DNA from 3 places in the [Enterobacter] lignolyticus SCF1 genome. Region 1 is predicted to be linked to each of the others. Evidence: predicted binding sites of a transcription regulator. Region 1 holds the regulator's gene; each other region holds the start of a gene.
The links. Region 1 encodes CRP, which controls carbon source genes, mostly activating them, when cyclic AMP is high. Its sites were predicted from a motif close to ATGTGANNNNNNTCACAT; they were not measured.

Region 1 (10,322 bases):
TCTACCAGCGCTATCTGCTGAATCTGCTCAAAGCGAACGCCTCGCGCAAGCTCAAAGCGTATCCCGGCACGCTGCCCGTCGATCTTAAACAGCTCAAGAGCGTGCGCCGCATCCGCGACTTCGACGATCTGATCACCGCGAAAATCCACGGCTTTGCCGATGCGATAGACTACTATCGCCAGTGCAGCGCAATGCCGGTGCTGAGCCAGATAACCCATCCGACGCTGATTATCCACGCGAAGGACGATCCGTTTATGGATCATCACTCCATTCCCGCTCAGGAAGAATTGCCAGCGAATATTCAGTATCAGCTGACGGAGCATGGCGGTCACGTAGGCTTTGTCGGCGGCACCCCGCGGCGCCCGCAGATGTGGCTGGAACAACGCATTCCGGACTGGCTGACGCGCTGGTTAGGAGCCGCGCCATGATCATTCCCTGGCAGGAACTCGATCCGCAGACGCTGGATAATCTGATTGAAAGCTTTGTCTTGCGTGAAGGCACCGATTATGGTGAACATGAACGAACGCTTGAAGACAAGGTCGCCGACGTCAAACAACAGCTACAACGCGGGGAAGCCGTACTGGTGTGGTCAGAACTGCACGAGACGGTCAATATTATGCCCCGCACCCAGTTTCGCGGCTGACTATACTAAAACAATTGCTTATTCAGGGAGTTGTTCGACATGTCAGCCAAACATCCGGTGATCGCCGTAACCGGCTCCAGCGGCGCAGGAACCACCACAACCAGCCTCGCCTTTCGTAAAATCTTTGCCCAACTGAACCTCCGCGCGGCGGAAGTGGAAGGCGACAGCTTTCACCGCTACACCCGTCCGGAGATGGACATGGCCATCCGTAAGGCGCGCGATTTAGGCCGTCATATCAGCTACTTCGGTCCGGATGCTAATGATTTTGGCCTGCTGGAGCAGACCTTTACCACCTACGGGCAAACGGGGAGCGGCCAGTCGCGCAAATACCTGCACACCTACGATGAAGCGGTACCCTGGGACCAGGTGCCGGGAACCTTTACCCCCTGGCAACCGCTGCCGGAGCCTACCGACGTGCTGTTCTACGAAGGGCTGCACGGCGGCGTCGTGACGCCGCAGCACGATGTGGCGCGCCATGTGGACCTGCTGGTCGGCGTGGTGCCCATCGTCAACCTGGAGTGGATCCAAAAGCTCATTCGCGATACCAGCGAGCGCGGCCACTCCCGCGAAGCGGTGATGGATTCGGTAGTGCGCTCAATGGAAGACTACATCAACTTTATCACGCCGCAGTTTTCGCGCACCCATATCAACTTCCAGCGCGTGCCGACGGTCGATACCTCGAACCCGTTCGCCGCCAAAGGCATCCCCTCGCTGGATGAGAGCTTCGTGGTGATTCATTTCCGCAATCTGGAAGACATTGACTTCCCATGGCTGCTGGCCATGCTGCAGGGCTCATTCATTTCACATATGAATACGCTGGTGGTGCCGGGCGGCAAGATGGGGCTGGCAATGGAGCTTATCATGACGCCGCTGGTGCAGCGGCTGATGGAAGGGAAGCGGATCGCCTGATCATAGTCCCTCTCCCGGTCAGGAGAGGGTCAGGATGAGGGCATCAACGCGCACGATGCCCCCTCCATTACGCCTCAATCACTTCGTATGAATGCGTGATATTCACCGCTTTCTCCAGCATTAACGCCACCGAGCAGTATTTTTCCGCCGAAAGATCCACCGCGCGCGATACGGCCGCATCCTTAAGCGCTTTGCCTGTCACGATGAAGTGCAGGTTGATGTGGGTAAACAGGCGCGGCGCCTCTTCGCGGCGCTCGGAAGTCAGCTTCACTTCGCAGTCGGTCACGTCGTTGCGCCCTTTTTGCAGAATCGACACCACGTCAATAGCGCTACAGCCGCCTGCCGCCATCAGCACGACTTCCATCGGGCTTGGCGCTTTATCACCGGAGTTGCCATCCATCAGGATCTGGTGGCCGGAAGCTGACTCACCCAGAAAGGTTAAACCTTCGACCCACTTCACTCGCGCTTGCATATTCGTTAACTCCTGGTTGCATTTTTTCTGACAGATTACGCGTACATAACATTTCTCGCAACGGAAGGCGACCTGCGTCATGCTGAAGCGAGACACCAGGAGACATGCGGCGAAAGCTATGCTAAAACAGTCGGGATGCTACAGTAATACATTGAAGTACTGCATGTATGCAGAGGACATCTCAATTACAGGCTGCATCAAAATCCGACAGCCGACTTCCCAGGTACAGGGAAGGATACGATTGCAAAGCCAGTGGCAATCTCATTGCTGCCGCTGGAGAAAGCTTATAACAGAGGATAACCGCGCATGGTGCTTGGCAAACCGCAAACAGACCCGACTCTTGAATGGTTCTTGTCTCATTGCCACATTCATAAGTACCCATCGAAGAGCACGCTGATTCACCAGGGTGAAAAAGCAGAAACGCTGTATTACATCGTGAAAGGCTCCGTTGCAGTACTCATCAAGGATGAAGAAGGGAAAGAGATGATCCTCTCTTACCTGAACCAGGGCGATTTCATCGGTGAATTAGGCCTGTTTGAAGAAGGTCAAGAGCGTAGTGCCTGGGTACGTGCTAAAACTGCATGTGAAGTGGCTGAAATTTCATACAAAAAATTCCGTCAGCTGATCCAGGTTAACCCGGATATTCTGATGCGCCTCTCTTCTCAGATGGCTCGTCGCCTGCAGGTGACCTCTGAAAAAGTCGGCAACCTCGCCTTCCTGGACGTTACGGGTCGTATCGCGCAAACCCTGCTGAACCTGGCGAAACAGCCGGACGCCATGACGCACCCGGACGGTATGCAGATCAAAATCACCCGTCAGGAAATTGGTCAAATCGTGGGCTGTTCTCGCGAAACGGTAGGCCGTATCCTGAAAATGCTCGAAGATCAGAACCTGATCTCCGCCCACGGTAAAACCATCGTGGTTTACGGTACCCGCTAAGTCCACCACACGGCGTATTGCCCCCGCAACACGCCGTTTTTGTCTTTATACTCATGTGGCGCCGACTGATTTATCACCCCGAAGTTAACTACGCATTGCGGCAGACGCTGGTGCTCTGCCTGCCGGTTGCCGTCGGCCTGTTCCTGGGCTACCTGAACTACGGTCTGCTGTTTTCCCTGGTCCCCGCCTGCTGCAACGTCGCCGGCCTCGACACGCCCCATAAGCGCTTTTTCAAGCGCCTGATTATCGGCGGCTCGCTGTTTGCCGGCTGCAGCCTGGCGGTACAGCTGCTGCTGGCGCAGGACGTTCCTTTGCCGCTGATCCTCACCGGGCTTGCCATGACGCTCGGCGTCACCGCCGAGCTCAGCAGCCTGCACGCGCGCCTGCTCCCGGCCTCGCTCATCGCCGCCATCTTTACGCTCAGCCTTGCGGGCAATATGCCGGTGTGGGAGCCGCTGTTGATCTACGCCTGCGGCACCCTCTGGTACGGCGTATTTAACTGGTTCTGGTTCACCCTGTGGCGCGAGCAGCCGCTAAGAGAATCCCTCAGCCTGCTCTACCGCCAGCTTGCCGACTACTGCGAAGCCAAATACAGCCTGCTGACCCAGCATACCGACCCGTCGACCGCGCTGCCGCCGCTGCTGAACCGCCAGCAAAAGGCGGTTGACCTGATCACCCAGTGCTACCAGCAGCTGCACATGCTCGCGGCCAATAAGAACAGCGAATATAAGCGCCTGCTGCGCGCTTTTCAGATGGCGATGGATCTGCAGGAGCATATCTCCGTCAGCCTGCACCTGCCGGAAGAGGTGCAGAAGCTGGTCGAACGCAGCCACGCCGAAGCGGTGATCCGCTGGAACGCGCAGACGGTCGCCGCGCGCCTGCGGGTAATGGCTGACGATATCCTCTACCACCGCTTCCCGCAGCGCTTTTCAATGGACAAACAAATAGGCGCGCTGGAAAAAATCGCCCGCCAGCATCCGGATAACCCGGTCGGGCAGTTCTGCGCCTGGCACTTCAGCCGGATCGCGCGCGTTTTGCGCCTCCAGCGGCCGCTGTACCCGCGCAATCTTATGGCGGATAAAGAGCGTCGCCTGCCGCTGATCCCTGCGCTCAGAAGCTATCTGTCGCTTAAATCACCGGCCTTTCGCAACGCCGCGCGCATCAGCGTGATGCTGAGCGTCGCCAGCCTGATGGGGGTGGCGCTGCATCTGCCGAAGCCGTACTGGATAATGATGACGGTGCTGTTTGTGACGCAAAACGGCTATAGCGCGACCCGGGTCAGAATCTTTCACCGGGCGGCGGGAACGCTGGTCGGACTGGTTATCGCCGCCGGGGCTCTGCATTTCCACGTGCCGGAAGGCTACACTCTGGCGGCGATGCTGCTCATTACGCTCATCAGCTACCTGACGATTCGGAAAAACTACGGTTGGGCGATGGTCGGTTTTACCGTCACGGCGGTGTACACGCTGCAGCTGCTGACCCTCAACGGCGAGCAGTTTATCGTCGCCCGCTTTATCGATACGGTAATAGGCTGTCTGATAGCGCTTGGCGGGATGGTCTGGCTCTGGCCGCAGTGGCAGAGCGGCCTGCTGCGCAAAAACGCCCACGACGCGCTGGAGGCCGACCAGGACGCGATGCGTCTGATCCTGAGCGATGACCCGCAGGCGCCGACGCTCGCCTACCAGCGTATGCGGGTCAATCAGGCTCACAACGCGCTGTTTAACTCGCTCAACCAGGCCATGCAGGAGCCCGGCTTCAATTCGCACTATCTGGCGGATATGAAGCTGTGGGTGACCCACAGCCAGTTTATCGTCGAACATATCAACGCCATGACCACGCTGGCGCGCGAGCATAATATGCTGACGCCGGATCTGGCCGAGCGCTACCTGCAGTCGTGCGAAATCGCTCTGCAGCGCTGCCAGCAGCGCCTTGAGTATGACGAGCCCGGCGGCAGTAACGATGCCAACATCATGGAGTCGCCTGAAATGCTGTCCCATGGTCCGTTAAGCACCATGGAGCAGCACCTGCAGCGCGTGCTTGGCCACCTCAGCACCATGCACACCATTTCGTCGGTGGCCTGGCGCCAGCGCCCGCGTCATGGGATCTGGCTGCGCACCCGGCTTAGCGAGCGCTAACCACCGCGCCGACCGCACGGGCAAAGCGCGCCATCCCTTCATCGATGTCCGCGCTTTCCACCACCAGCGACGGCGCAAAGCGCATTACGTCCGGCCCGGCGTTAAGCACCATCACTCCCGCCTGCGCGCCCGCGTGTAAAAACTCGCGCGCGCGCCCTTTGTACTGCGGTTTTAGCTCGGCGCCGATCAGCAGCCCCATCCCGCGGATCTCGCTGAAGACATCAAACTGCGCGTCTATCTGCTGCAAATGACCGACGAACTGCTCACGTTTGGCGCTCACGCCGTTCAGCACTTCAGGCGTATTGATAATGTCAAATGCCGCCCCGGCGACCGCACTGGCCAGCGGGTTGCCGCCATAGGTTGAGCCGTGCGACCCCACATGAAAGGCGCTGGCGATATCCTGTGTGGTCAGCATCGCACTGACCGGAAAACCGCCGCCCAGCGCTTTCGCGGTGGTGAGAATATCCGGGGTCACACCGTAGTGCATATAGGCAAACAGCGACCCGGTACGCCCCATGCCGGACTGCACCTCATCAAACACCAGCAGCGCCTGATGCTTATCGCACAGCTCGCGCAGACCCTGCAAAAACGCGGGCGTCGCCGCCGTCACGCCGCCTTCGCCCTGAATCGGCTCCACCACCACCGCGCAGGTATGGTCATCCATCACCGCGGCAACGGCGTGCAGATCGTTAAACGGCACATGGATAATATCGGCCGGTTTGGGACCGAAGCCATCGGAGTATTTCGGCTGTCCGCCAACGGAGACGGTAAACAGCGAGCGCCCGTGGAAGGCGTTATGGAAGGCGATAATTTTGCTTTTATACGGGCTGTGGCGGGTTGAGGCATAGTAGCGCGCCAGCTTAAAGGCGGTTTCATTGGCCTCGGTCCCGGAGTTCATAAACACCACGCGCTCGGCAAAGGTCGCATCAATCAGCTTACGCCCCAGACGCAGCGCCGGTTCGTTAGTAAACACGTTGCTGGTGTGCCACAGGGTTTCGCCCTGGCGCTTGAGCGCCTCCACCAGCGCCGGATGGCAGTGCCCCAGCGCCGTTACGGCAATGCCGCCCGCGAAATCAATATACTCCTTGCCCTGCTGATCCCACACACGGCTTCCCTGCCCTTTCACCGGAATAAATTCCGCCGGGGCATAGATAGGGAGGATCACTTCATCAAAAGTCGCGCGGGTAATTGCGGGTTGAACGGTCGCCATGTCGGTCCTCTTATGCTGCTGTGATTATGAAAATATAATCACAAAATATGCATAAAAAATCATTACATGGCAACCAGAATTCAACGATTCAGAAAGTTCGCCAGCAGGGCGTGCCCCTGTTCGCTCAGGATGCTCTCCGGGTGAAACTGTACGCCTTCGAGATCCCACTCGCGGTGGCGGATCCCCATAATCTCGCCGCTCTCGCTCCAGGCCGTCACCTCAAAACACGCTGGCAGGGTGGCCGGGTCTATCACCAGAGAATGGTAGCGCGTCACCGTCAGCGGATTATTCAGCCCGAGGAAAACGCCCTCGCCGCAATGGCTGACCGGGGAGGTTTTTCCGTGCATCACCTTTGCCGCCCGCACGATGGCGGCGCCGAACGCCTGCGCTATCGCCTGATGGCCGAGACAGACGCCAAGAACGGGCGTTTTACCGGCGTAATGGCGAATCACCTCAAGGGAAACGCCGGACTCATCCGGCGTGCAGGGCCCCGGCGAAATGACGATTTTCGTCGGCTGAAGGCGGGCAATCTCCGCAAGCGTCACCTCATCGTTACGCCGCACCAGCACCTCCGCGCCCAGTTCACAGAAATACTGGTAGAGGTTCCAGGTAAACGAATCATAGTTATCGATAAGCAGGATCATGACGGCTCCGGTGACAGCAAACCGCGCTATTCTACTCAGAATCCTGCGCTTCGCTCACCACTTTAGTGAACAATTCCGTTAAGGGCGCCGGGTCGCCCATCGCTCCGCTTTGATTTGCCTGGCTCCACGCCTCGGGCGTTATTCCCTGCCAGTCGAGCAGGTAGCCTGCGTGAATGGCGAGCTGCTCGAAAAACACCCTCTGCGCCAGCCCGCTGCCAATGCGAAACGGGTGCAGAACGTTAATCTCGCAGTAGTAATGCGCCAGCCGCGCCACAAACGCCGTTTTATCGAGGCCGGAAAGGTATGCCTCCTCTTCCAGCGCGCGCATCAGCGCATTGCCCTCTTTCTCTATCCAGGCAAAGTGGCAGAAGCGGGTATCGCCCTGGTAGATATCGACTTCGCGGTATTTCCCCGCCCAGTCGAAAATATCCTGGTACAGCGCGTGATGGATGGCGCAGAGCCAGGGAAGCCCTCGCACCTGCGGGCCTAACGTCAGCGTCGCGGCACGCAGCGCCGTAAATTCCCAGGCAGCCTGCTCAAGTTTGCGCGTCTGGTGGATCCCCAGCCGGTTGCGCATCACGTTAAGACCGGGATACAGGTAAGGATCGCGATCGTCGCCGTATTTATCGCTCATAGTGCCTCCTGAGCGCCTCAAGACGTTCCCGCGCCTGCTCGTCGGTGAGTATGACCCTGGCGATTTCGACCCCTTCAAGGCGACGGCTGGCCTGAAAATTGGCATTACGGGTGTGTTCCCAGAGCCGGGACTTCTGCTTGTCGGTGAGTTTTTTCATCTGAACCTCCCTGACGCTTCCCCTTTTGCCACAAGTATAAGCAGCAATTTCAGGTTGCGCAGGAAGGTGGAAATTGCGCGGGCGGCTTACCCGCGCAGGAGGCGATTACGGCAGGAGTTTTGCAGACAGGATAACCACCGGCTTGGACGGCACATTCTGGTACGGGCCGACGTCGTGAGTCGGAACCTGGGAAATTTTATCCGCCACGTCCATCCCTTTTACCACCTTACCAAACACCGCATAGCCAAAATCACGCTGGCCGTGATCGAGGAAAGCGTTGTCGGCAACGTTGATGAAGAACTGGCTGGTCGCGCTGTCTTTATCGGCAGTACGCGCCATCGCGATGGTGCCGCGGGTATTACGTAACCCGTTATCCGCTTCATTTTTGATTGGCGGATTAGGCTGCTTTTGCTGCATTTGCTCGGTAAAACCACCGCCCTGAACCATAAAGCCCGGGATCACGCGGTGGAATGTGGTGTTGTTATAGAAACCGCTGTTCACATACTTCAGGAAGTTTTCTACTGATACTGGCGCTTTCTGGCTGTTCAACTCCAGCTCAATATTGCCCGCAGAGGTCGTCAGCAGCACGTGCGGGTCGCCTTTCGCGGCCAGCGCAGCGGGAGAAATCGCCGAGATTGCAAAAACAGCCGCCACGGCAGCGAGCGTAGATTTGAGCATGTAAATTCCTTAACGGGAGCAGTAGAAAAAGCAAGTGGCTTGATTCTAAAAGGCGATCGGCTGGCAGGCCAGCCTTTTACTTAATTTTACGCATTAGAAATAGTTGTAACGTCAGTGCCGCCCCACGACAAATAGCTAGATGTGACAAACATCACTTTCACGAATGTATTTTTTCATGAATTACAGAATAAACCTTTGCCGCCGTCACTATAATGAATAAAATCCGCCCACCCAACGCATTGTCAATGCGCTTTACGTTTCTATTCACAGGCCAGTCATGACTAACAGCAATCGTATTAAGCTCACATGGATCAGCTTTTTCTCCTACGCCCTCACCGGTGCGTTAGTGATTGTTACCGGGATGGTAATGGGAAATATTGCCGATTATTTCCATTTACCCGTTTCCAGTATGAGCAACACGTTTACCTTCCTCAACGCCGGGATCCTGATCTCTATTTTCCTTAACGCCTGGCTGATGGAGATCGTGCCGCTGAAAACGCAGCTGCGCTTTGGCTTCCTGCTGATGGTACTGGCGGTGCTGGGGCTGATGTTCGGCCAGAGCCTGACGCTGTTCTCGCTGTCGATGTTTGTTCTGGGCCTGGTCAGCGGGATCACCATGTCGATTGGCACCTTCCTGATTACCCACATGTATGAAGGCCGTCAGCGCGGCGCGCGCCTGCTGTTTACCGACTCCTTCTTCAGCATGGCCGGGATGATTTTCCCAATGGTAGCCGCCTGGCTGCTGGCCCGCACCATTGAGTGGTACTGGGTGTACGCCTGCATCGGCCTGGTCTACGTCGCGATTTTTGTGCTGACCCTGGGCTGTGAGTTCCCGGTGCTGGGCAAACAGGCGAAGCCGGAAGCCGACCAGCCGGTAGCGAAAGAGAAATGGGGCGTCGGCGTGCTGTTCCTGTCTATTGCCGCGCTCTGTTACATCCTCGGCCAGCTGGGCTTTATCTCCTGGGTGCCGGAATATGCGAAAGGCCTCGGCATGAGCCTGAACGACGCCGGTAAGCTGGTCAGCGATTTCTGGATGTCGTATATGTTCGGCATGTGGGCGTTCAGCTTTATCCTGCGCTTCTTCGATCTGCAGCGCATCCTGACCGTTCTGGCAGGTATGGCGGCGGTGCTGATGTATCTGTTCATCCACGCCAGCCCGGAAAATATGCCGTGGTTTATCCTGACGCTGGGCTTTTTCTCCAGCGCTATCTACACCTCCATCATCACGCTCGGCTCTCTGCAGACGAAAGTCGCTTCGCCGAAGCTGGTTAACTTTGTGCTCACCTGCGGCACCATCGGCACCATGCTGACCTTCGTGGTCACCGGCCCTATCGTGGCGCATAGCGGCCCGCAGGCCGCGCTGATGACCGCAAACGGCCTGTATGCTGTGGTGTTTATCATGTGTTTCGCGCTCGGTTTTGTTACCCGTCACCGCCAGCACAACGCGGCGACGTCCGCCCACTAAGCGCCTTGCTTACGCCCCTTTGCTGTCGGTGAAGGGGCTGTTTCGGGTAAAAAACATCTCTTCGCCGCCGTTATCCATCTGGATCCAGGTTTGCGCCAGCTGGGTGCTGGCAATCACCCGCCCCTGGCGAATCGACCAGCGCACCGGCACCTGGCAGCGCACCGCCTCAAAGCCGTTTTCCGCAGGCAAAATCACCAGATTCGCCGGATTCCCCTCGGCGATACCGTACTCCGTCAGGCCAAAGGCGCGCGCGCTGTTGTCGGTAATCAGCTTCAGGCTGTCGTTGATTTGCGGGTATCCCATCATCTGGCAAACGTGCAGCCCCATGTGCAGCACCTGCAGCATGTTGCCGGTACCCAGCGGGTACCATGGGTCAAAGACATCGTCATGGCCGAAGCAGACGTTGATTCCCGCGTCGAGCAGCTCCTTTACCCGG
Region 2 (10,322 bases), 1.2 Mb from region 1:
TGGCGGCCCCGATGTTCTGAATAATAAGGGAGGCTCAGGTCGTTGGGAAATATTTCGCAGGTTCGCGGTGCGCTTGCTGCAGCTTTTCCAGCGTCAGCGGGCGGCTTATCCAGTATCCCTGCAAGAAATTAACCCCATGCTCGCGCAGCCAGGCCGCCTGTTCAGGTGTTTCAACGCCCTCGGCGACGGTGACCAGCTTCATGCGTCTGGCGAGGGTCAGCACCGCGTCAAGCACCGGCGACGTGACGGTTTCGGTGCCGATGGCGTTAATAAAGCCGCGATCGATTTTGATGTAGTCAAAGGCGTAGCGCTCCAGGTAGATAAGCGCGCTGTGGCCGGTACCGAAGTCGTCGATGGCAATCTCATACCCTTCGTGATGCATCCACTCGAACAGCTTCATGGCCAGATGCTGGTTCAGCATGTCGCGTTCGGTAATTTCGAGCACCAGCTGGAAATAGTTGGCGGGCAGCATCGCGGAAAAATCGCGCAGATCCTGCTGAAAACTCTCGGCGTGCAGGTGGGCCGGGGCGATGTTGATGCCAAGCTTGGCGCCAGGGGGCAGCATTTTTTTCAGCGCCGGCGCGTCCCTGGCGATAAGCTCAAACAGGTGGCGCGTTAGCGGCACGATAAGCTGCTGCGCTTCGGCAAAGTTGATAAATGCGTCTGGCGGGATCTCCCCGGCGGTCGGATGGTTCCAGCGCATTAGGACCTCAACGCCGCGAATCTTCATGGTTTCGGATTCCACCACCGGCTGGTACACCACATAAAACTGGCCGCGCTTAATGGCCAGCGTAATCTCTTTGCCCGGGCGCAGGCGAACCGTCAGCACGTAGTAGCACAGCAGTCCGGCGAGCAGGCCGCACACGGCGCCCAGCAGCAGCGCGTACTGGATATTATCGATGGACCACTCATCGCCATAAACGTTGAGCGTCAGAGGGATGCCGCTGACCTGGGCGCTGCGAACGGGTGAGGCACGCAGCGTTTTGACGTCGACCGGACGGGTGCTGTAGGTCGATATCGCGGTGCCGTTGGCCACCAGCGAGATGCCGCTAAACTGATTCAGACGCGAGGAGTACAGGATGACCGGCATCAGGTTGGCGTTAATTGAGGTCAGAATACCGCGGTTTTCCAGCAGCGGGCTGCGAACCCAAAGCAGAAAGGCGGGGCGGTTCGGCATCATCGGCGTTCCGGGTACGATACGCAGATCCAGCGCCTTGCTGGCGTCAATCTGGGGCACCAGCTCCTTCAGCGGAACGTCCATTTTGCCCGTGGCGGAGGAGCAGACGGCGTGGCCGTCGCTCACCAGCAGGAACGCGCGCACGTTAAGGCTAAACGCCGCCCGGGAGGTAAGCTCCGCCGAAACCTGCTCGCATGGGCTCATGGTCAGCGGCTGGAGCGTATCAATCGTCGTCAGCAGTTCGCCAAAATAGCCGTCAAGGTACTTCTGCAGGTCGTGCGTAATCGTATCGAACTGCTCGGTTCGCTTATGGTGAGAGATCATAAACTGCACGCTACTGGCCAGAAACGCGATGGCGATCCCCAGCGCCAGGCTAAGAAAAAGAATGCGACGGCCAACAGAGAAGTAGCGGGTGAACATACAGGTGTCTTATCCGTGATATTTAACGCTTAAATTAACGGCCAGAGGGCAATTTATATTATCTTCCAGCATAGCCTGGCGAACGGCCATAGTGGGGATGGCGCAGGATGAAAGGCAAAAAAAAGCACTGCGCAGGCAGTGCTTTTATTCTGAATCATGCCGTCAGCCAAGGGAAAACCGACGGCAAGATATGCATCAGGAACGGCTCAGTACGCGACGCGCTTCGTTATAGCGCTTGTTCCAGTACGGCTCGTCCATACTTGAGATCGTCACACCGCTGCTGGTGGAGGCATGAACAAACTGGTTATTACCAATGTAGATGCCGACATGACGCCCGGTTGACCCGGCGCGGAACAGCACTAAATCACCGGTACGCAGCTGGGTTCGCTTAATTGAACGCCCCATTTCCTGCTGCTCAGAGGTAGAGCGCGGCAGTTCCATGCCAAACTGGTCACGGAAGGTGCGCTGTACGAAAGCTGAACAGTCGATGCCGCGTCTGGTGTCGCCGCCGAGACGGTAACGAACGCCTTTCCAGCTCGCATATTGTTCCATCAGGCGCGATTTCACGTCGAGATTACGCACCATGGATTCAAATTCATCCTGAGAGGCTTGCAGTGAAGAAGGATCATCCATTCCCACAGCATGCGTCTCAGAATGCATATTCTTTGCGGTATTGGTAGAACTACATGCAGAAAGCAGTACCGCTACTGCTATTGCGGGAATTGCCCGCAAGACGTATCTCAAAATTGGTTGAGATTTGACCATTTTATTTATTTTCCCTTGAAGTCCTTAACGATAAACACCGTTATAAAAATGCCAAACGTGACGAGACTAAATACCTGCCCACAATGAGACAATTGCTTAGGTTCAAAATTGTGCACCATCGCACAAATTTATTTACCCTTCGAATAATTTAACTCTGTCAGGCAAAACGAGAACGAGGTTACCCGATCGATGCTGGCTTGGCGAGCGCTTTTCCGCGTTTTTTTATAAGAAAATGTGATACAGAAAGTGACAAAACGGCAAAGCCCAAAATAGCGTCAATTTCGCGCGGAAATTAGCCAATCCTTTAAAATCTAACGCGATCATTGTGTCAGGAAGATGACGAAACGAATAAAAAAACGGCAGAGATAGTTCAGCGAAAGAAAACTATCCCTGATGGATACTGTTAATTTGTGTTGGGTGATTGTTTGATTTTTGTTGCTGATTGCGGCGAGAAACGATCGAGCAGGGTGATAATGCCGTCGCTCAACGGCGTCGTCAGTATCCACGCTATACCGGGAGTCTGGGGCAAAAATGCAAAAACCACAAAAATAATCAGGGAAACAAGAAATATCTGATGGTCAAAATATCAGCAGATAAAGAGGGCGCAATTAAGCGCCCCTTGCTGTCAGCTGACCCGCAGTTTCAACAGCGCGGCTTGCAGCATATTCCAGTCGGTATCGCCGTCGTTAATCAGTTCAATTCGGCTGTCAGGCGGCGCGACATTTTGCGTTTCGATATGCAGATCCATTCCCTGGCGGTTAATTCGCACCAGGCCTTCCGCAATACGCATAACGCCTTTTACCCGTGAAACCGGCGCCAGCCGCGCCCATTCAAGCAGGCCGATGGTGTCAAACTGGGTATCGGCGTCGAAAATCCAGCCGCAGGCAACGTAGCCCTGACCACGGTTAACGCTGCGTCGCCAGCGCTGGTGGCCCGGCAGGCTTAACGCCGCCAGTCCCCTGTTCGACGGATGGCCGTGGGCGTGGGCGGCGCTTTCCGGCAGCGGCGCGAGGTTGCGGCGCGGAAGATTCAGCAACCCGCCGTCAATATTGCCCTGGGTCGCCTCCACGCGCAGGCGTTCGCCGCCGTAGGTTTGCCACCACTGCGCGAACGCCTGCTGGCTTTCCGCCGTCGCTTTATCCTGCTTGTTGGCGACGATGACGTCGGCGGCGGCAAGCTGATCGCGGAAATTGTCATTGCTGACGATTTTTTCATCCAGCAGCTGGCGCGGGTCGAGAACGCACAGCGTGGCGCGCAGGTCGATCCACGGTTCGTAGACCGGCGCGGTCAGGATATCGAGAATTTGTTTCGGATGCCCAAGCCCGGTAGGCTCGATCAGCAGGCGATCGGGCTTGCCCTGACGTAGCAGCGTGTTCAGACCCACCTGCATCGGCAGGCCGTTGACGCAGCACATACAGCCGCCGGGGATCTCTTTGAGCAGCGCGCCGCTATCGGCCAGCAGGGCGCCGTCGATGCCGACCTCACCGAACTCATTCACCAGCACCGCCCACTTTTCATTAGCCGGTTTTGTCGCCAGTAAATGCAAAATGGAGGTGGTTTTGCCGCTGCCAAGAAAGCCGGTAATCAGGTTAGTGAGCGTCACGGAAACTCCCGATGAGGTAATTGTAATAATGTAACAGGTGTGACCTATCCTGACGAAAAAAGGGAGAAAAGAGAAGTTTTTAATGCGGACAGAGAGGGAATCTGTCCGCTAAACGGCAGGAATTGTTAAGAATTCAGGGCGCCGCTCACCGCCCGGCGGGCGCCGTTGCGGGTCAGCATAGCCCAGGCGCGCTGCACGGCGGCGGTGAAGTCGGCGTTCTGCGCAAGGTCAGCGCCGAAAATTTCCGTCAACGACAGCAGGGCGGCCACGCGGTCCTCGGGCTGGCTGGCCGCCACCCGCTGGCGGATTTTTTCGACCAGCGGATCGCGCACGTCAATGGCGTCGCCGCGTTCGTCCACCCCGCTGACGTAGCGCATCCAGCCCGCGACGCCCAGCGCCAGCAGCGGCCAGTCGCTGCCGCGCCGCAGGTGAATCCGGATACTCTCCAGCATGCGCTGCGGCAGCTTCTGGCTGCCGTCCATGGCAATTTGCCAGGTCCGGTGCTTAAGCGCCGGGTTGGAGAAGCGGGCGATGAGGCTGTCGGCATAGTCGCTGAGGTTGACGTCTTTGATATCAAGCGTCGGCGCCTGTTCCTGCATCATCAGACGCTGGGCGGCGCGGCGGAAGTCATCATCCTGCATACAGTCGCTGATGTGCTCATAGCCCGCCAGGTAGCCCAGATACGCCAGAAATGAATGGCTGCCGTTGAGCATTCGCAGCTTCATCTGCTCCCAGGGCAGGACGTCTTTCACCATCTGTACGCCGGCGGTTTCCCACGCCGGGCGTCCGGCGACGAAGTTGTCCTCAACCACCCACTGAATAAACGGCTCGCAGCTCACCGCGCAGGGGTCCTCCACGCCAAGGACCTGCGCGATTTCAGCGAGCGATTCCGGCGTTGCCGCAGGCACAATGCGGTCGACCATGGTGCCGGGAAAGCTGGCGTGCGCGGCTATCCACTGCGCCAGCTCCGGCGAGCGCTTTGCCGCCATGCCGAGAACGGCGTTTTTAACCACATGGCCGTTATCGGGAATGTTATCGCAGGACAGGACGGTGAACGGCGGCAGACCGCGTTCACGGCGGCGGGCCAGCGCTTCCACCAGAATTCCCGGTGCGGAGCCTGGCATCGTCGGGTTTTCGAGATCGTGAAGGATGCGCGGCTGCGTGGCGTCCAGCTGGCCGGTGGCCGGGTCGATGCAGTAGCCTTTTTCGGTGATGGTCAGCGAGACGATGGCGACCTGCGGCTCGCAGAATTTTTCAATAATGGCGGCCAGCGAGTCGAGCTTTGCGTTCAGGCACTCGTGCACGGCGCCGACCACAATCGCCCGGTTACCGTCGGCGCCTTTTTCCAGCACGGTATACAGGTGGTCCTGCTGGCGCAGCTGGCTCATCAGTACATCGCCGCTGAACAGGCTGATTTCGCACAATCCCCAGTCGCCGCCCGCGGCGTTGAGTACCCGGTCCGTCAACAGCGCCTGGTGGGCGCGGTGGAAGGCGCCGAAGCCGAAGTGCACAATGCGCGAGCGCAGCCGTTGGCGGTCATACTGCGGCAACTGAACGGTATCCGGCAGGGCGGCGGTGGCGATAGTCTTCATTATATAAACACCTATATAACCATTAATTAACAATGTCAGTGTAAAGTTATATGACAACAAATTAAATTGGTGTGCCGTATTTATCCGGGTAATGTGAGCTGGATCAATCAATGTGGCGGGGCTGTTTGACCATTACGCAGAAGCATGTATGGTAGTCGTCATAAAGTTCGCTATTATTGGTATAACAACTTAAGAGGTGTGGCGATGGAACAAACCTGGCGTTGGTACGGACCGAACGATCCGGTGTCTCTTGATGATGTGCGTCAGGCTGGCGCGACCGGTGTTGTCACTGCACTGCACCATATCCCTAACGGCCAGGTCTGGCCGGTTGACGAGATTAAAAAACGCCAGGCGCTGCTGGCGGAAAAGGGGCTGACCTGGTCGGTGGTTGAGAGCATTCCGGTGCACGAAGAGATCAAGACCCGTTCCGGCGACTATCAGATCTGGATTGCCAACTATCAGCAGAGCATTCGCAATCTGGCCGAGTGCGGCATTGACACCGTGTGCTACAACTTCATGCCGATCCTCGACTGGACGCGCACCGATCTGGAGTATCAGCTGCCGGACGGCTCAAAAGCGCTGCGTTTCGATCAAATCGCCTTTGCCGCGTTCGAGCTGCATATTCTCAAGCGCGAAGGGGCGCAGGCGGATTATACGGAGCAGGAGCAGCGTCAGGCGCTGGAGTACTTCAACGCCGCAAGCGCCGCCGAAATTGAAAAACTGACCCGCAACATTATTGCCGGTCTGCCGGGCGCAGAAGAGGGCTACACGCTGGATCAGTTCCGCCAGCGTCTTGCGGAGTATGACAACATCAGCAAAGATCAGCTGCGCGAAAACATGGCGGTGTTCCTGCGGGCGATTGTGCCGGTCGCTGAAGAAGTGGGCGTACGCTTGGCGGTGCATCCCGACGATCCGCCGCGCCCGATCCTCGGCCTGCCGCGCATTGTCTCAACCATTGAGGATATGCAGTGGCTGAAGGAGACCGTCGACAGCATCAACAACGGGTTCACCATGTGCACCGGCTCTTACGGCGTACGTGCGGATAACGACCTGGTGAAGATGATTGAGACCTTTGGCGATCGTATTCACTTCACCCACCTGCGCGCGACCTGCCGTGAAGACAACCCAAAAACCTTCCATGAGGCGGCGCATCTGACGGGCGATGTCAACATGGTGGCGGTGGTGAATGCCATCCTGACCGAAGAGCAGCGCCGGAAGAACACAGGCGACCTGCGTCCGATCCCGATGCGTCCGGATCACGGGCACCAGATGCTTGACGATCTGAAGAAAAAAACCAACCCGGGCTATTCGGCGATTGGCCGTCTGAAAGGGCTTGCGGAAGTGCGAGGCGTGGAGCTGGCGCTGAAGATGACCAAATTCCCGGATCTGCTGTAACCACGGCGGCTATCCGGCGGGAATAAAAAAGGACGGCATGCGCCGTCCTTTTGGCTTTTTATCAGTCCGCACGTCCCATATAGCGCTTCTCTTCAATATGGATGCGAATCTTCTCGCCAGTGGTCAGGTATTCCGGAACCTGGATCACCAGGCCGGTGGTCAGGGTCGCCGGTTTGGTGCGGGAGCTTGCGGAAGCGCCCTTAATGCCCGGCGCGGTTTCGACGATTTCGAGATCAACGGTCTGCGGCAGTTCGAGCGCCAGCAGCTGGCCGTCCCAGGTCAGCACCTGCATGTCCGGCATCCCGCCTTCCGGGATGAACTGCAGCTCTTCTTCAATCTGGTCTTTGGTGAAGGTATACGGCGTATAGTCTTCTTTATCCATGAACACGTATTCGTTGCCGTCAACGTAGGAGAAATCGACGAAACGGCGGGTCAGGGTCACGGTATCAAGGATATCGTCGCCTTTAAAACGCTCTTCCACTTTCAGCCCGGTACGGACATCGGAAAAACGCATTTTGTACAGCGTTGCTGCGCCGCGGGCGCTCGGGGACTGAATATCAATATCTTTAACAATCAGCAGCTTGCCGTTGTAATTCAGTACCATACCTTTTTTAATTTCGTTCGCTCTTGGCATTGCAGTAATCCTGTTTAACAGAAGTCAAAAATATCGCGTCAAAGTACTCGCGCCGGCCCTTTCAGGCAAGCGGAATTCGCGGGTTTTGCGAAAAGGTGATAAGGTGCTCTGCCTGACTGACGAGAGACCCATCATGGATTGTCGCCCGGACTGTGGCGCCTGCTGTACCGCGCCTTCAATCTCCAGCCCGATTCCGGGAATGCCCAACGGCAAACCGGCAAACACGCCCTGCATTCAGCTTGATGCGCAGCAGCGCTGCCGGATATTCGGCTCGCCGCTGCGGCCAAAGGTCTGCGCCGGGCTTCAGCCGTCAGCGGACATGTGCGGCGCGTCGCGTCAGCAGGCGATGGCGTTCCTTATTCACCTCGAACGGCTGACGACGCCCTAAACGTCCTTGATCCGCAGTAAACCGACGCTGGTGAAAACGCACATCGCCAGCGCAATCCAGAACACCGCATGATAGCTCCAGATTTCGGCCACGACGCCCGCCAGCGACCCGGCGATTATCCAGCCGACGCGGGTGGTATTAGTATATAACGTTGTCGCGGCCCCGGCCTGGCCCGGCATCAGATCCTGAAAATAGAGCATGCCGATCCCGGCGAGGATCCCTATATAGATGGCGTTGAGCGCCTGCATAGCCAGCAGCAGGGCCGGGGTATGCACCGTCAGCATGCCGATATAGAAAAACAGCCCCGCCACCACGGCGATACGCATCAGAAAGCGCTTACCAAAGCGTTTTGCATAATACCCGGCGATGAGCATGGTCGGAATTTCCAGACCGGCCGCGGTGCCCATCATCATCCCCGCCAGCTTCTCCGGCAGGTGCAGCTCGTTAATGATAAACAGCGGCATATTGATGATGTACAGACTGTTGGTGCCCCACATCAGCGTGCAGATGATAAACAGCAGCAGGGCATCGCGACGGTTGGTGCGCGGCGCTTCAAGATGTCTGGCCGTCGCCGCGGGCGTTTTGCGCATACTGGGCAGGAACATCCATACCATCGCGCCGCACACCACAAACGCGACCGCCGCGCTCAGGTACATCACCGTAAAACCGAACCCCATCGCCAGCGCGTAGGCCAGCGGCGGGCCAATCACCCACGCAAGGGAAACCTGCGCACGCAGAATTGAGCTGAACATCACCGCTTCGCGGCCGGTTTTATCCGCATGTTCGCGGGCCAGCGCAAACATCTGCGGGTTGGCGGTAGAGCCGAAGCTGCTCAGAAAGACGCCGACGAACAGCAGAACAAAATAGCTGCGGTTCCAGGCAAACAGGATGCAGGCGAATACGCCGAGCAGGCAGCAGAAGACGATAAGGTGCTTGCGGTCGCCCTGGCGGTCGGAACGTCCGGCCAGAAACTGGCTGACCAGAATGCCGATGATGGCGCTGCCGGTGAAGAAAAAGCCGACCATCGCCGGGCGGACATGCACTTCATTGGTCAGGAACAGGCTTAACGTCGGCGTCTGTAGCGCCCCGGCGATGCCGGTCAGAAAAGCCACGATTAAAAACGCCGTTGACGTTAGATCAAACCCACGCGGGGAGGCGGCAGCGGTTGTGTTAGGCATGTCGATGAATCAGTCACTCAGAAAGAGGCTGGAGTGTACGCTGGCCGTCTGCAAATAAACAGTTGTTCATATCAATATCCGCACAAAAAAATCAAAATAGCATTTCATAATAAATTACCGTTTAGCTGAAGCTGCTGAACGAGGCGGCTGAATTTGCCTTAAGCGTCAGCAATGCGCATGGGGCTGATAACAAAATGTGCAGTACATCTAACTTCTGTAATCAAAAAATCAACTTTTCTTGCACATCGTACGAATAAGTCACAGACTTCTTGAAACGTTTCAGCGTCATCGGCATATTGTCCATACATGAAGGTGGCGCTTTTTTTCTCATGTTGGCTGAAACGATTCAATTCAGCGAGAGAGGAGAACCATGTTCCAGTTATCTGTGCAGGACATTCACCCCGGTCAGCAGGCCGGGAATAAAGAAGAGGCGATTCGCCAGGTGGCGTCAGCGCTGGTGAGCGCCGGCAACGTCGCCGAAGGCTATCTGGCCGGTATGCTGGCTCGCGAGCAGCAAACCTCCACCTTTCTTGGCAACGGTATTGCAATCCCTCATGGCACCACCGAGACCCGCGATCAGGTGCTGAAAACCGGCGTGCAGGTTTACCAGTTTCCGCAGGGTGTCGCCTGGGGCGAAGGGCAGACCGCGTATGTCGCGATCGGCATCGCCGCAAGCTCCGATGAGCACCTTGGCCTGCTGCGTCAGCTGACGCACGTGCTGAGCGATGATGCCGTTGCTGAACAGCTGAAAACCGCCGTCACCGCGGAAGAACTGCGCGCGCTGCTGATGGGCGAAAAGCAGAGCGAGGCGCTGAAGCTGGATAACGACACGCTGACCCTTGACGTTGTCGCCAGCGATCTGGTGACGCTGCAGGCGCTGAACGCCGGACGTCTGAAAGAGGCGGGCGCGGTCGATGCCGCGTTTGTCGCCAGCGCCATCACCGAGCGGCCGCTGAATCTGGGGCAGGGCATCTGGCTGAACGACAGCGCGCAGGGCAACCTGCGTAGCGCCATTGCCGTCAGCCGCGCCGCAGGCGCATTTGACGTTGACGGTCAACCGGCATCGCTGCTGGTGACGGTGGCGATGGCCGACAGCCAGCCGGTGACGGTGCTGAACCGCCTGAGCGCGCTGCTGCTGGACAATAAAGCTGAACGCCTGCTGAAGGCGGA
Region 3 (10,322 bases), 450 kb from region 1:
TCGGTTACCTCATCGAGACTTTCCAGTTTCGCCAGCGCGGAGGGATAGTCTTTGGCGCTTTTCAGGATAATGCCGATGAAGCAGCAGACATCGTAGCCCAGCTGCTTCGGGCTCACGTCGATACGCGCGCCGGTGATAATACCGGCCTGCTTCATTTTTTCTACCCGGACGTGAATCGTGCCGGGGCTGACGCCAAACTGCTTCGCCAGTTCGGCATAAGCGGTACGGGCGTTGGCCATCAGCGCCTCAAGAATGCCGCGGTCCAGATTGTCGATCTGATAATTTTCCATCGCTTTTTCTTATGAAGATTAATGATTCTCTCTATTTTAGCGCTTCGTATTGATGAATTAAAAGTGAAGTGGGCTTTTTATTGTTTGATTATTGAATTGGTTGCCAGTTTTGTTGCTTAATCAATGGCACAGGACGCAGGAGTATAAATATGAAAACCGCTTATATCGCAAAACAACGCCAGATCAGTTTCGTTAAATCCCATTTTTCCCGCCAGCTTGAAGAGAAGCTTGGCCTGATTGAAGTCCAGGCGCCGATCTTAAGCCGCGTAGGAGACGGGACGCAGGATAACCTTTCTGGCTGCGAAAAAGCGGTGCAGGTTAAAGTGAAAACACTGCCTGACGCCCAGTTCGAAGTGGTTCACTCACTGGCGAAATGGAAGCGTCAAACCCTGGGACAACACGACTTCAGCGCGGGCGAAGGGCTGTACACGCACATGAAGGCCCTTCGCCCCGATGAAGACCGACTTTCCGCCATCCATTCCGTATACGTCGACCAGTGGGACTGGGAGCGCGTGATGGGTGACGGCGAACGCCATACCGGTACGCTGAAAGCCACCGTAGAGTCGATTTACGCGGGGATCAAAGCGACCGAAGCGGCGGTCAGCCAGGAATTCGGCCTGACGCCGTTCCTGCCTGAGACGATCCACTTTGTTCACAGCCAGGAGCTGCTGAGCCGCTTCCCGGATCTTGACGCCAAAGGCCGCGAGCGCGCGATCGCGAAAGAGCTGGGCGCCGTTTTCCTGGTCGGGATCGGCGGCAAGCTGTCGGACGGTAAGCGCCACGACGTGCGCGCGCCGGATTATGACGACTGGAGCACCATCGGCGAACGTGAGTTTGCCGGGCTCAACGGCGATATTCTGGTGTGGAACCCGGTTCTGGAAGATGCCTTCGAACTCTCATCTATGGGGATCCGCGTGGATGCCGATGCGTTAAAACGTCAGTTAGCGCTCACTGGGGACGAAGACCGTCTGCAGCTCGAATGGCACCAGGCGCTGCTCAGAGGTGAAATGCCGCAGACCATCGGCGGCGGTATCGGCCAGTCTCGTTTAACGATGCTGCTGCTGCAGCTGTCGCATATCGGCCAGGTGCAGTGCGGCGTCTGGCCGCAGCAGGTACGCGAAAGCGTTGGTTCGCTGCTGTAATTAGCGCTGCCAGCGGCGGATAAGACGGCTGCGTAACCCGGTGTCGAAGCGCCAGATATGATCGAAGATGCGCATGATGCCGGGTTTGCCGTGCGCTGACATCGCCACCGCATGAAAGCGGTGCTGGTGATGGCGCTGCAGTTCCCCCACCTTACTCACGACGTCGTCCGGCAGCCGCTGGGCGATAAAATCGGAAATGACCACCGCATCGGCGTCGTGCCACTCCGGGCTTTGCAGCCGTTCGATAATGGCGCGAAAGCAGCTGGCGATATCCGTACCGCCACGAAAGCGCTGGCTTAAGAAGCGGATCGCCTGCTCAATGCCGTGCGGCCCCGTCAGCTCGTAGCGCACCACTTCGCTGGAGAAAAGCATAATAAAGCAGCGCCGGTTGTCGGCGAGGGCAACCCGCATCAGCGCCAGGCAGAAGGCCTTGGCGCACTGCTCGTTAAAACCGCCCATTGAGCCTGAGGTATCTACGCAGACGATAAACGGCCCGCGCGGCTGTTCATCAACATCCTGGTGCACCACCGGGCGTTCGCTGATTTTCTCCCGCCAGGCGTCGCCGTGCAGCCGGTAGGTGAGCAGCTGTTTTTCCACCAGCCGGCGGTAAAACTCATATTCCAGTTCGGTAATGCCGAGGGTTGCCAGCTCCGGCGGCAGCAGGCGCAGGATATCGTCGCTTCGCTGCAGGCCGTCCACCTGTTCCGGCACCGTGGCCGGTTCCCGCACCAGCGTACGGAAGGTTTCCATCGGCGCGTCTTTCTTCGGTACCGATTTTGCCTCTCTGGAGCGGCCGAGCTGCTCCGCCAGCTTCATCAGTTCGGGCTGCTGGCTGAGGAAATCGCCGTATTTAACGATAAGCTGCCAGTCGCCACGCCTGAGCTGGCCCGCGCTCATATCCCACAACCGCCCGGCGGCGTTCTCGTTTTCGACCAGAATAGGCTCCAGCTGACCGCTAAGCGTCATCCTCTCCTGCACTTCGCTGAGCAGTTGTTCGCGCTCTTCTTCCAGCAGCTGCTGGTTAAGCGTGGTGGCCTGCACCACGAGGCTTAACCGCCAGCGCTGCAAAAACAGCGTATGCATGGCGGCGGTGAAGGTGGCGTTGTCGTCCACCAGCTGCTGCGCCTGGGCGGCAAACGGCGAGTGGACCTGATGCAGCAGCGCCAGAATTTGCGGCAGCTGCACGATAAACTGGGTGGTCGACAGCGCCTGAGCGCGCTGGAAGCAGGCGACCTCCTCGCTCAGCTCCTGAGGCACCGGAACCTCTTTGAGCCGTCGCCGGAGCCCCTCCCGCCAGCGGGGAATATCTTCTGAGATGGCATTTTTCAGCCGCGGAAATTTTTCAAAGAACACGGCCAGCTGCGGGGAAGCCAGCAGGGCCAGGATCATCTCTTCGATCAATCCCTCCTCGCTGACCGCCAGCATCACATTGAGCGTGTCCAGAGTGAGCATTATTGTCGCGCCTGTTTGATCTGTGCGCCCACGTCCTGCAGGCTTGCCTCAATACGACCTAACCAGTCGCCCTGAATAAACAGGCACTTTTGCTGTTCGCTAAAGCGGTTGTGCTGCTGGTGCCACTCTTCTTCGAGCGCGTCCAGCTGCTGTTTTATCTCGGCGGGCATGCTGCCAGACGATGAGCTTCCCGGCAGCGACAGGCGGGAGCCCTGCAGGCTGACGTCCCTGACCACCAGGTGCTGGCCGCCGTCGACGTCCATATTCAGCACCTGCGCAAAACCGATGCCGTTGAGCTTGCCGCGGATCTCGCCGCCTTTTTCCAGCCAGTTTGCCAGCGGCTGGCGCTCAATAGTGATGTGCACAACGTTCATATCGTGCAGCCTGAGCGGCTGTTGCAGGAGCAGGGTCAGCGTAGCATCCTGCAGGTCCGCCGGTAGCTCATAGTGCGGTTTGCGGCTGAACATTCCTCCGAGCTTAGTCACTTTCAGCGCTGTTTTATCGCTTTGCTGCTGCTGAAGCTGCAGCCGGCGCTGGGTAATGGCGCCCAGGCGGGTGAGCATGGCCTGCTGCTGCCAGGCGTGCCCGGTCATCAATATGTCTATCTGCTGCTGCATCAGATTCATGCTCTGCGCATCGTGCCACAGGCAGTCTTTCAGCAGGATCAAATCCACGGGCGCAATGGCGTCGCGTCCGCTAAAGAAGGCGCTGGCCTGCAGCAGGCGGATCGCTTTTTTCCAGCGACGGTCTGACACATAGGGGGCGTTGGGAAGCGTATCCAGCTGCTGACGCAGCTGATAGATAAGCTCAAAGACGCTGTCGGTGAGCTTCACGGCGCCGATTTGCGTCTGCCACTGGTAAAACTCTTCGTCGGTCACCTGGAGGCTTTCCGGCACCGGGTTGCTGGTCTCATCCTGCTGGCTTATCAGCATCGACCGAAAATTCCCCTTCTCCTGGACCTTGTCCAGCCACAGGCGAATGAGCATACGGTCATACAGCGCTTCAAGGCTGCTGTCGGCTTCCGGTAATTCATTGGAGGCCGCCACCAGCAGGCGCATCGGGATTTTCGCTTCGCTGGCGCCGTTGCGGAAGTGGCGTTCGTTGATGGCGGTAAGCAGGGTGTTAAGGATAGCCGGGCCCGCTTTCCAGATTTCGTCAAGAAAAACGATTTCGGCCTCTGGCAAATACCCCTGGGTCAGACGCTCATAGCGCCCTTCATCTTTTAACGCCTGAATGGAGAGAGGACCGAAAACTTCTTCAGGGGTGGAAAAGCGGGTCATCAGATATTCAAAGGCGCGGGCGTGCCGGAAGGCGAATTTTAAGCGGCGGGCGATAAGGCTTTTCGCGATGCCGGGCGGCCCGAGGAGAAAAACGCTCTCGCCGCTGAGCGCCGCCAGCAGACAGAGCCGGATGGTGTGGCTACGCTCGAAAACGCCCTTTTCCAGCGCGCCGCTGAGCCGGGAAATTCTTTCTGCTAATAAATGTGATTGCGCCATAATAGAGTGGTATCCCTCCGCTTTTTATCCAGCTATCAAGCGATTATAGCCGCTAGTACAGGACGGGTAATAGAGCGGGGAGTGCCGGAATTTTCTTTGAGCCAGGTTAATTTGCATTGAGTTAGGGGTACGATTTCGCATTTAATCGTGCATACTGTGCGCTTTTTGTGGGCCAAGGGACTAAGCACACATTTGTTTTATAATGTTTTATAAACGAAAGACTAGTCTATGAGCACTGATAATAAGCAATCGTTGCCGGCGATAACCCTCGCGGCAATTGGCGTGGTTTACGGCGATATCGGGACCAGCCCACTGTATACGCTTCGTGAATGTTTGTCCGGCCAGTTCGGTTTTGGTGTTGAACGTGATGCGGTGTTTGGGTTTCTGTCACTGATTTTCTGGCTGCTGATTTTTACCGTTTCCATCAAGTACATTACCTTCGTGATGCGCGCGGATAACGCCGGGGAAGGCGGGATCCTGACGCTGATGTCGCTGGCGGGTCGCAACACGTCGGCGAAGATGACCTCGGTGCTGGTGATCCTCGGGCTTATCGGCGGCAGCTTCTTCTATGGCGAGGTGGTTATCACCCCGGCCATTTCGGTCATGTCGGCGATAGAGGGGCTCGAAATTATCGCGCCGCAGCTCGACAGCTGGATAGTGCCGATATCTATCTTCGTCCTCACGCTGCTGTTCGCCATCCAGAAGCACGGTACCGGCATTGTGGGGAAATTGTTTGCCCCAATCATGCTTATCTGGTTCCTGCTGCTGGCGGTGCTGGGCGCGCGGGGCATCATCGCTAACCCGGAAGTACTGCAGGCGCTGAACCCTTACTGGGCAGTCCACTTTTTCCTCGAGTACAAAACGGTTTCCTTTATCGCGTTAGGCGCGGTAGTGCTGTCCATTACCGGTGTGGAAGCGCTGTATGCGGATATGGGCCATTTCGGCAAGCTGCCGATTCGCGTCGCCTGGTTTACGGTGGTGCTACCGTCGCTGGCGCTTAACTATTTTGGCCAGGGCGCGCTGCTGCTGAAAAATCCGGAAGCGATTAAGAACCCGTTCTTCTTACTGGCGCCGGAATGGGCGCTGATCCCGATGCTTATCATCGCCACCCTGGCGACGGTTATCGCGTCGCAGGCGGTTATCTCCGGCGTATTCTCCCTGACCCGTCAGGCGGTTCGTCTGGGCTATCTGTCGCCAATGCGCATCATTCATACGTCGGAAATGGAGTCCGGGCAGATCTACATTCCGTTCGTTAACTGGATGCTGTACGTGGCGGTCGTCATCGTTATCGTGAGCTTTGAGCACTCCAGCAACCTGGCGGCGGCATACGGTATTGCGGTGACGGGGACGATGGTGCTGACCTCCATTCTTTCTACAACGGTGGCGTTCAGAAACTGGCACTGGAACAAGTATCTTGTGGGATGCATCCTTGTCGCTTTCCTGTTCGTCGATGTACCGCTGTTCTCGGCGAACCTCGATAAGCTGTTCTCCGGCGGCTGGCTGCCGCTGAGCCTGGGTCTGGTGATGTTCATTATCATGACCACCTGGAAAAGCGAGCGCTTCCGCCTGCTGCGTCGTATGCATGAGCACGGTAACTCACTGGAGGCGATGATCGCCTCGCTGGAGAAATCGCCGCCGGTGCGCGTGCCGGGAACCGCTGTGTATATGTCCCGCGCCCTGAACGTGATTCCATTCGCCATGCTGCATAACCTGAAGCACAACAAGGTGCTGCATGAGCGCGTGATCCTGCTGACCCTGCGTACGGAAGATGCCCCTTATGTGCATAACGTCCGCCGCGTGCAGATTGAGCAGCTGTCGCCGTCGTTCTGGCGCGTGGTGGCAAGCTACGGATGGCGTGAGACGCCAAACGTGGAAGAGGTCTTCCACCGCTGTGGGCTGGAGGGGCTGAGCTGTCGGATGATGGAGACATCGTTCTTTATGTCCCACGAGTCGTTAATCATCGGCGACAGACCGTGGTATCTGCGCCTGCGCGGCAAGCTGTATCTGATTCTGCAGCGTAACGCCCTGCGCGCGCCTGACCAGTTTGAGATCCCGCCTAACCGCGTGATTGAGCTGGGAACGCAGGTCGAGATTTAATCTCCTCTGCGGAGTGAGAGCGCAAACAAAAAAACGGTAACCTCCTGGTTACCGTTTTACATTTACCTTCCCCGCATTTCACTTAGCGAAACGTTTCGACGTTGATCACAATTCTGTTACGTCATGATGGTTTTCTGAGCACTCTTACGGCTACACTTATTTCAGCGAAACGTTTCGCTAGTGGAGCAGAAAGATGAAGAAAGGTGCGGTACTTAATTCTGAAATTTCCTCGGTCATATCCCGTCTTGGGCATACCGATACGCTGGTGGTGTGTGATGCAGGTTTACCCGTTCCTCACAGCACGCAGCGTATTGATATGGCGCTAACCCAGGGGGTGCCTTCATTTATGCAGGTGCTGGACGTGGTAACCGCGGAAATGCAGGTTGAGGCGGCCATTCTCGCAGCGGAAATCAAACAACATAATCCGCAGCTTCACGAAACGTTGCTCAGCCATATTGAGCAACTGCAACAACACCAGGGAAATACCATAGAAATTCGTTACACCACCCATGAGCAGTTCAAAAAACAAACCGCAGACAGTCAGGCGGTAATTCGCAGCGGGGAGTGTTCCCCGTATGCGAATATCATTCTCTGTGCTGGCGTCACGTTCTGAGGCCATCATGGACGCATTACTGCAGCTTAAAGGCATCGACAAATCATTCCCGGGCGTAAAAGCCCTTTCCGGCGCGTCGCTGAATGTCTATCCGGGGCGCGTAATGGCGCTGGTGGGCGAGAACGGCGCCGGTAAATCCACCATGATGAAAGTGCTGACCGGCATCTATACCCGCGATGCCGGTTCGCTGCTGTGGCTGGGAAAAGACACCACCTTCACCGGCCCGAAGTCGTCGCAGGAAGCCGGGATCGGCATTATTCACCAGGAGCTGAACCTGATCCCGCAGCTCACGATTGCGGAGAATATCTTCCTCGGCCGCGAATTCGTTAACCGCTTCGGCAAAATCGACTGGAAAACCATGTACGCCGAAGCCGACAGGCTGCTGGCGAAGCTGAACCTGCGCTTTAAAAGCGACAGGCTGGTGGGGGAACTGTCGATCGGCGACCAGCAGATGGTGGAAATCGCCAAGGTGCTGAGCTTCGAGTCGAAGGTCATCATTATGGACGAGCCGACCGACGCGCTCACCGATACCGAAACCGAATCGCTGTTCCGCGTTATCCGCGAGCTGAAATCGCAGGGGCGCGGCATCGTCTATATTTCCCACCGTATGAAAGAGATCTTCGAGATTTGCGACGATGTGACGGTCTTCCGCGACGGACAGTTTATCGCCGAGCGTGAAGTGGCATCGCTTACCGAAGATTCGCTGATTGAAATGATGGTGGGTCGTAAGCTTGAAGATCAGTATCCGCATCTCGATAAAGCGGTGGGCGATGTTCGCCTGAAGGTGGATAACCTGTGCGGCCCGGGGGTAGAAAACGTCAGCTTTACCCTGCGAGAAGGCGAGATTCTCGGCGTATCTGGCCTGATGGGCGCGGGGCGCACGGAGCTGATGAAGGTGCTGTACGGCGCGCTGCCGCGCGCCAGCGGCTACGTTACGCTGGATGGCCATGAGGTGGTGACCCGTTCTCCGCAGGATGGTCTCGCCAATGGCATCGTCTATATCTCTGAAGACCGCAAGCGCGACGGCCTGGTGCTGGGCATGTCGGTAAAAGAGAACATGTCCCTGACCGCGCTGCGCTACTTCAGCCGCAGCGGCGGAAGCCTGAAGCACAAAGATGAACAGCAGGCGGTGAGCGATTTTATCCGTCTGTTTAACGTTAAAACGCCCTCAATGGAACAGGCGATTGGCCTGCTTTCCGGAGGCAATCAGCAGAAAGTGGCGATTGCCCGCGGTCTGATGACCCGGCCAAAAGTGCTGATCCTTGATGAGCCGACCCGCGGCGTCGACGTTGGGGCGAAAAAAGAGATTTATCAGCTGATTAACCAGTTTAAAGCTGACGGCCTGAGCATAATTCTCGTCTCGTCTGAGATGCCGGAAGTGCTGGGCATGAGCGATCGCATCATCGTGATGCACGAAGGGCATCTCAGCGGTGAATTCACACGCGAGCAGGCCACTCAGGAAGTATTGATGGCTGCCGCTGTGGGCAAGCTTAATCGTGTGAATCAGGAGTAAAAAAGATGACTACCCAGGCTGCTACTGGTCGCCGTTATTTCACTAAAGCATGGCTGATGGAGCAAAAATCGCTGATTGCCCTGCTGGTGCTGATTGCGATTGTTTCGACCATGAGTCCGAACTTTTTTACCGTCAACAACCTGTTCAATATCCTGCAGCAAACCTCCGTTAACGCCATTATGGCGGTGGGAATGACGCTGGTCATTTTGACCTCGGGGATCGATCTGTCCGTCGGTTCTCTGCTGGCGCTGACCGGCGCGGTAGCTGCATCCATTGTCGGCGTTGAGGTGAATGCGCTGGTCGCTGTTGCTGCCGCCCTCGCATTAGGAGCGGCCATTGGCGCCGTGACCGGCGTGATTGTCGCGAAGGGGCGCGTTCAGGCGTTTATCGCCACCCTGGTGATGATGCTGCTGCTGCGCGGCGTCACCATGGTGTACACCAACGGCAGCCCGGTGAATACCGGCTTTACCGATAATGCCGATCTGTTTGGCTGGTTTGGTATCGGCCGCCCGCTGGGTATCCCGACGCCGGTGTGGATCATGGCGATTGTCTTCCTGGCGGCATGGTACATGCTGCACCATACTCGTCTCGGCCGCTATATTTATGCGCTGGGCGGTAACGAAGCGGCGACGCGCCTGTCCGGTATTAGCGTCAACAAAGTGAAAATTATCGTTTATTCGCTGTGCGGTTTGCTGGCGTCGCTGGCGGGCATCATTGAGGTGGCGCGCCTCTCCTCGGCGCAGCCAACGGCGGGTACCGGCTATGAGCTGGACGCTATCGCGGCGGTGGTGCTTGGCGGCACCAGCCTTGCGGGGGGTAAAGGTCGCATTGTTGGGACGTTGATCGGCGCACTGATTCTTGGTTTCCTGAATAATGGTTTGAATTTGTTAGGTGTTTCCTCCTATTACCAGATGATCGTCAAAGCGGTGGTGATTTTGCTGGCGGTGCTGGTAGACAACAAAAAGCAGTAACTGACGACACTACAGGACATCTCTGATATGAACATGAAAAAACTGGCTACCCTGGTCTCTGCTGTTGCGTTGAGCGCAACCGTAAGCGCAAATGCGATGGCGAAAGACACCATTGCGCTGGTCATCTCTACCCTGAATAACCCGTTTTTCGTTTCCCTGAAGGACGGCGCGCAGAAAGAAGCGGACAAACTGGGCTATAACCTGGTGGTGCTGGATTCCCAGAACAACCCGGCGAAAGAGCTGGCAAACGTTCAGGACTTAACCGTTCGCGGTACCAAAATTCTGCTGATCAACCCGACCGATTCCGACGCGGTAGGTAACGCCGTTAAGATGGCGAACCAGGCGAAGATCCCGGTGATTACGCTTGACCGCGTCGCCGCTAAAGGCGAAGTGGTAAGCCACATTGCGTCTGACAACGTGCTGGGCGGTAAAATTGCGGGCGACTACATCGCTAAAAAAGCCGGTGAAGGCGCCAAAGTTATCGAACTGCAGGGCATCGCCGGAACGTCTGCGGCACGCGAGCGTGGCGAAGGCTTCCAGCAGGCCGTTGCGGCGCACAAATTTAACGTACTGGCCAGCCAGCCGGCAGACTTCGACCGTACTAAAGGTCTGAACGTCATGCAGAACCTGCTGACCGCGCATCCGGACGTGCAGGCCGTATTCGCCCAAAACGATGAAATGGCGCTGGGTGCGCTGCGCGCGCTGCAGACGGCAGGTAAATCCGATGTGATGGTTGTCGGATTTGACG

Region 2: the regulator CRP is predicted to act here: its motif matches at 5,649-5,666, upstream of ENTCL_RS07625 (mannitol dehydrogenase family protein).
Region 3: the regulator CRP is predicted to act here: its motif matches at 6,571-6,588, upstream of rbsD (D-ribose pyranase).

Annotation. Positions count from the first base shown of each region.
Region 1 covers NC_014618.1:398,628-408,949, reverse strand. Annotated here, with positions in the region: gene ENTCL_RS01870 (hydrolase) at 1-428, shown strand, start outside; gene ENTCL_RS01865 (YheU family protein) at 425-643, shown strand; gene ENTCL_RS01860 (phosphoribulokinase) at 683-1,552, shown strand; gene ENTCL_RS01855 (OsmC family protein) at 1,620-2,024, opposite strand; gene crp (cAMP-activated global transcriptional regulator CRP) at 2,331-2,963, shown strand; gene ENTCL_RS01845 (YccS/YhfK family putative transporter) at 3,017-5,098, shown strand; gene argD (bifunctional acetylornithine/succinyldiaminopimelate transaminase) at 5,085-6,308, opposite strand; gene pabA (aminodeoxychorismate synthase component 2) at 6,389-6,952, opposite strand; gene ENTCL_RS01830 (putative adenosine monophosphate-protein transferase Fic) at 6,984-7,586, opposite strand; gene ENTCL_RS22525 (YhfG family protein) at 7,576-7,743, opposite strand; gene ppiA (peptidylprolyl isomerase A) at 7,849-8,421, opposite strand; gene tsgA (MFS transporter TsgA) at 8,699-9,886, shown strand; gene ENTCL_RS01815 (cytosine deaminase) at 9,896-10,322, opposite strand, start outside.
Region 2 covers NC_014618.1:1,619,071-1,629,392, forward strand. Annotated here, with positions in the region: gene ENTCL_RS07610 (cyclic di-GMP phosphodiesterase) at 35-1,597, opposite strand; gene mepS (bifunctional murein DD-endopeptidase/murein LD-carboxypeptidase) at 1,793-2,362, opposite strand; gene ENTCL_RS07620 (CobW family GTP-binding protein) at 2,988-3,965, opposite strand; gene ENTCL_RS07625 (mannitol dehydrogenase family protein) at 4,091-5,557, opposite strand; gene uxuA (mannonate dehydratase) at 5,762-6,952, shown strand; gene yeiP (elongation factor P-like protein YeiP) at 7,014-7,586, opposite strand; gene ENTCL_RS07640 (YkgJ family cysteine cluster protein) at 7,720-7,974, shown strand; gene setB (sugar efflux transporter SetB) at 7,971-9,152, opposite strand; gene fruB (fused PTS fructose transporter subunit IIA/HPr protein) at 9,523-10,322, shown strand, end outside.
Region 3 covers NC_014618.1:4,764,529-4,774,850, reverse strand. Annotated here, with positions in the region: gene asnC (transcriptional regulator AsnC) at 1-290, opposite strand, end outside; gene asnA (aspartate--ammonia ligase) at 440-1,432, shown strand; gene viaA (ATPase RavA stimulator ViaA) at 1,433-2,884, opposite strand; gene ravA (ATPase RavA) at 2,884-4,380, opposite strand; gene kup (low affinity potassium transporter Kup) at 4,609-6,477, shown strand; gene rbsD (D-ribose pyranase) at 6,671-7,090, shown strand; gene rbsA (ribose ABC transporter ATP-binding protein RbsA) at 7,098-8,603, shown strand; gene rbsC (ribose ABC transporter permease) at 8,609-9,574, shown strand; gene rbsB (ribose ABC transporter substrate-binding protein RbsB) at 9,602-10,322, shown strand, end outside.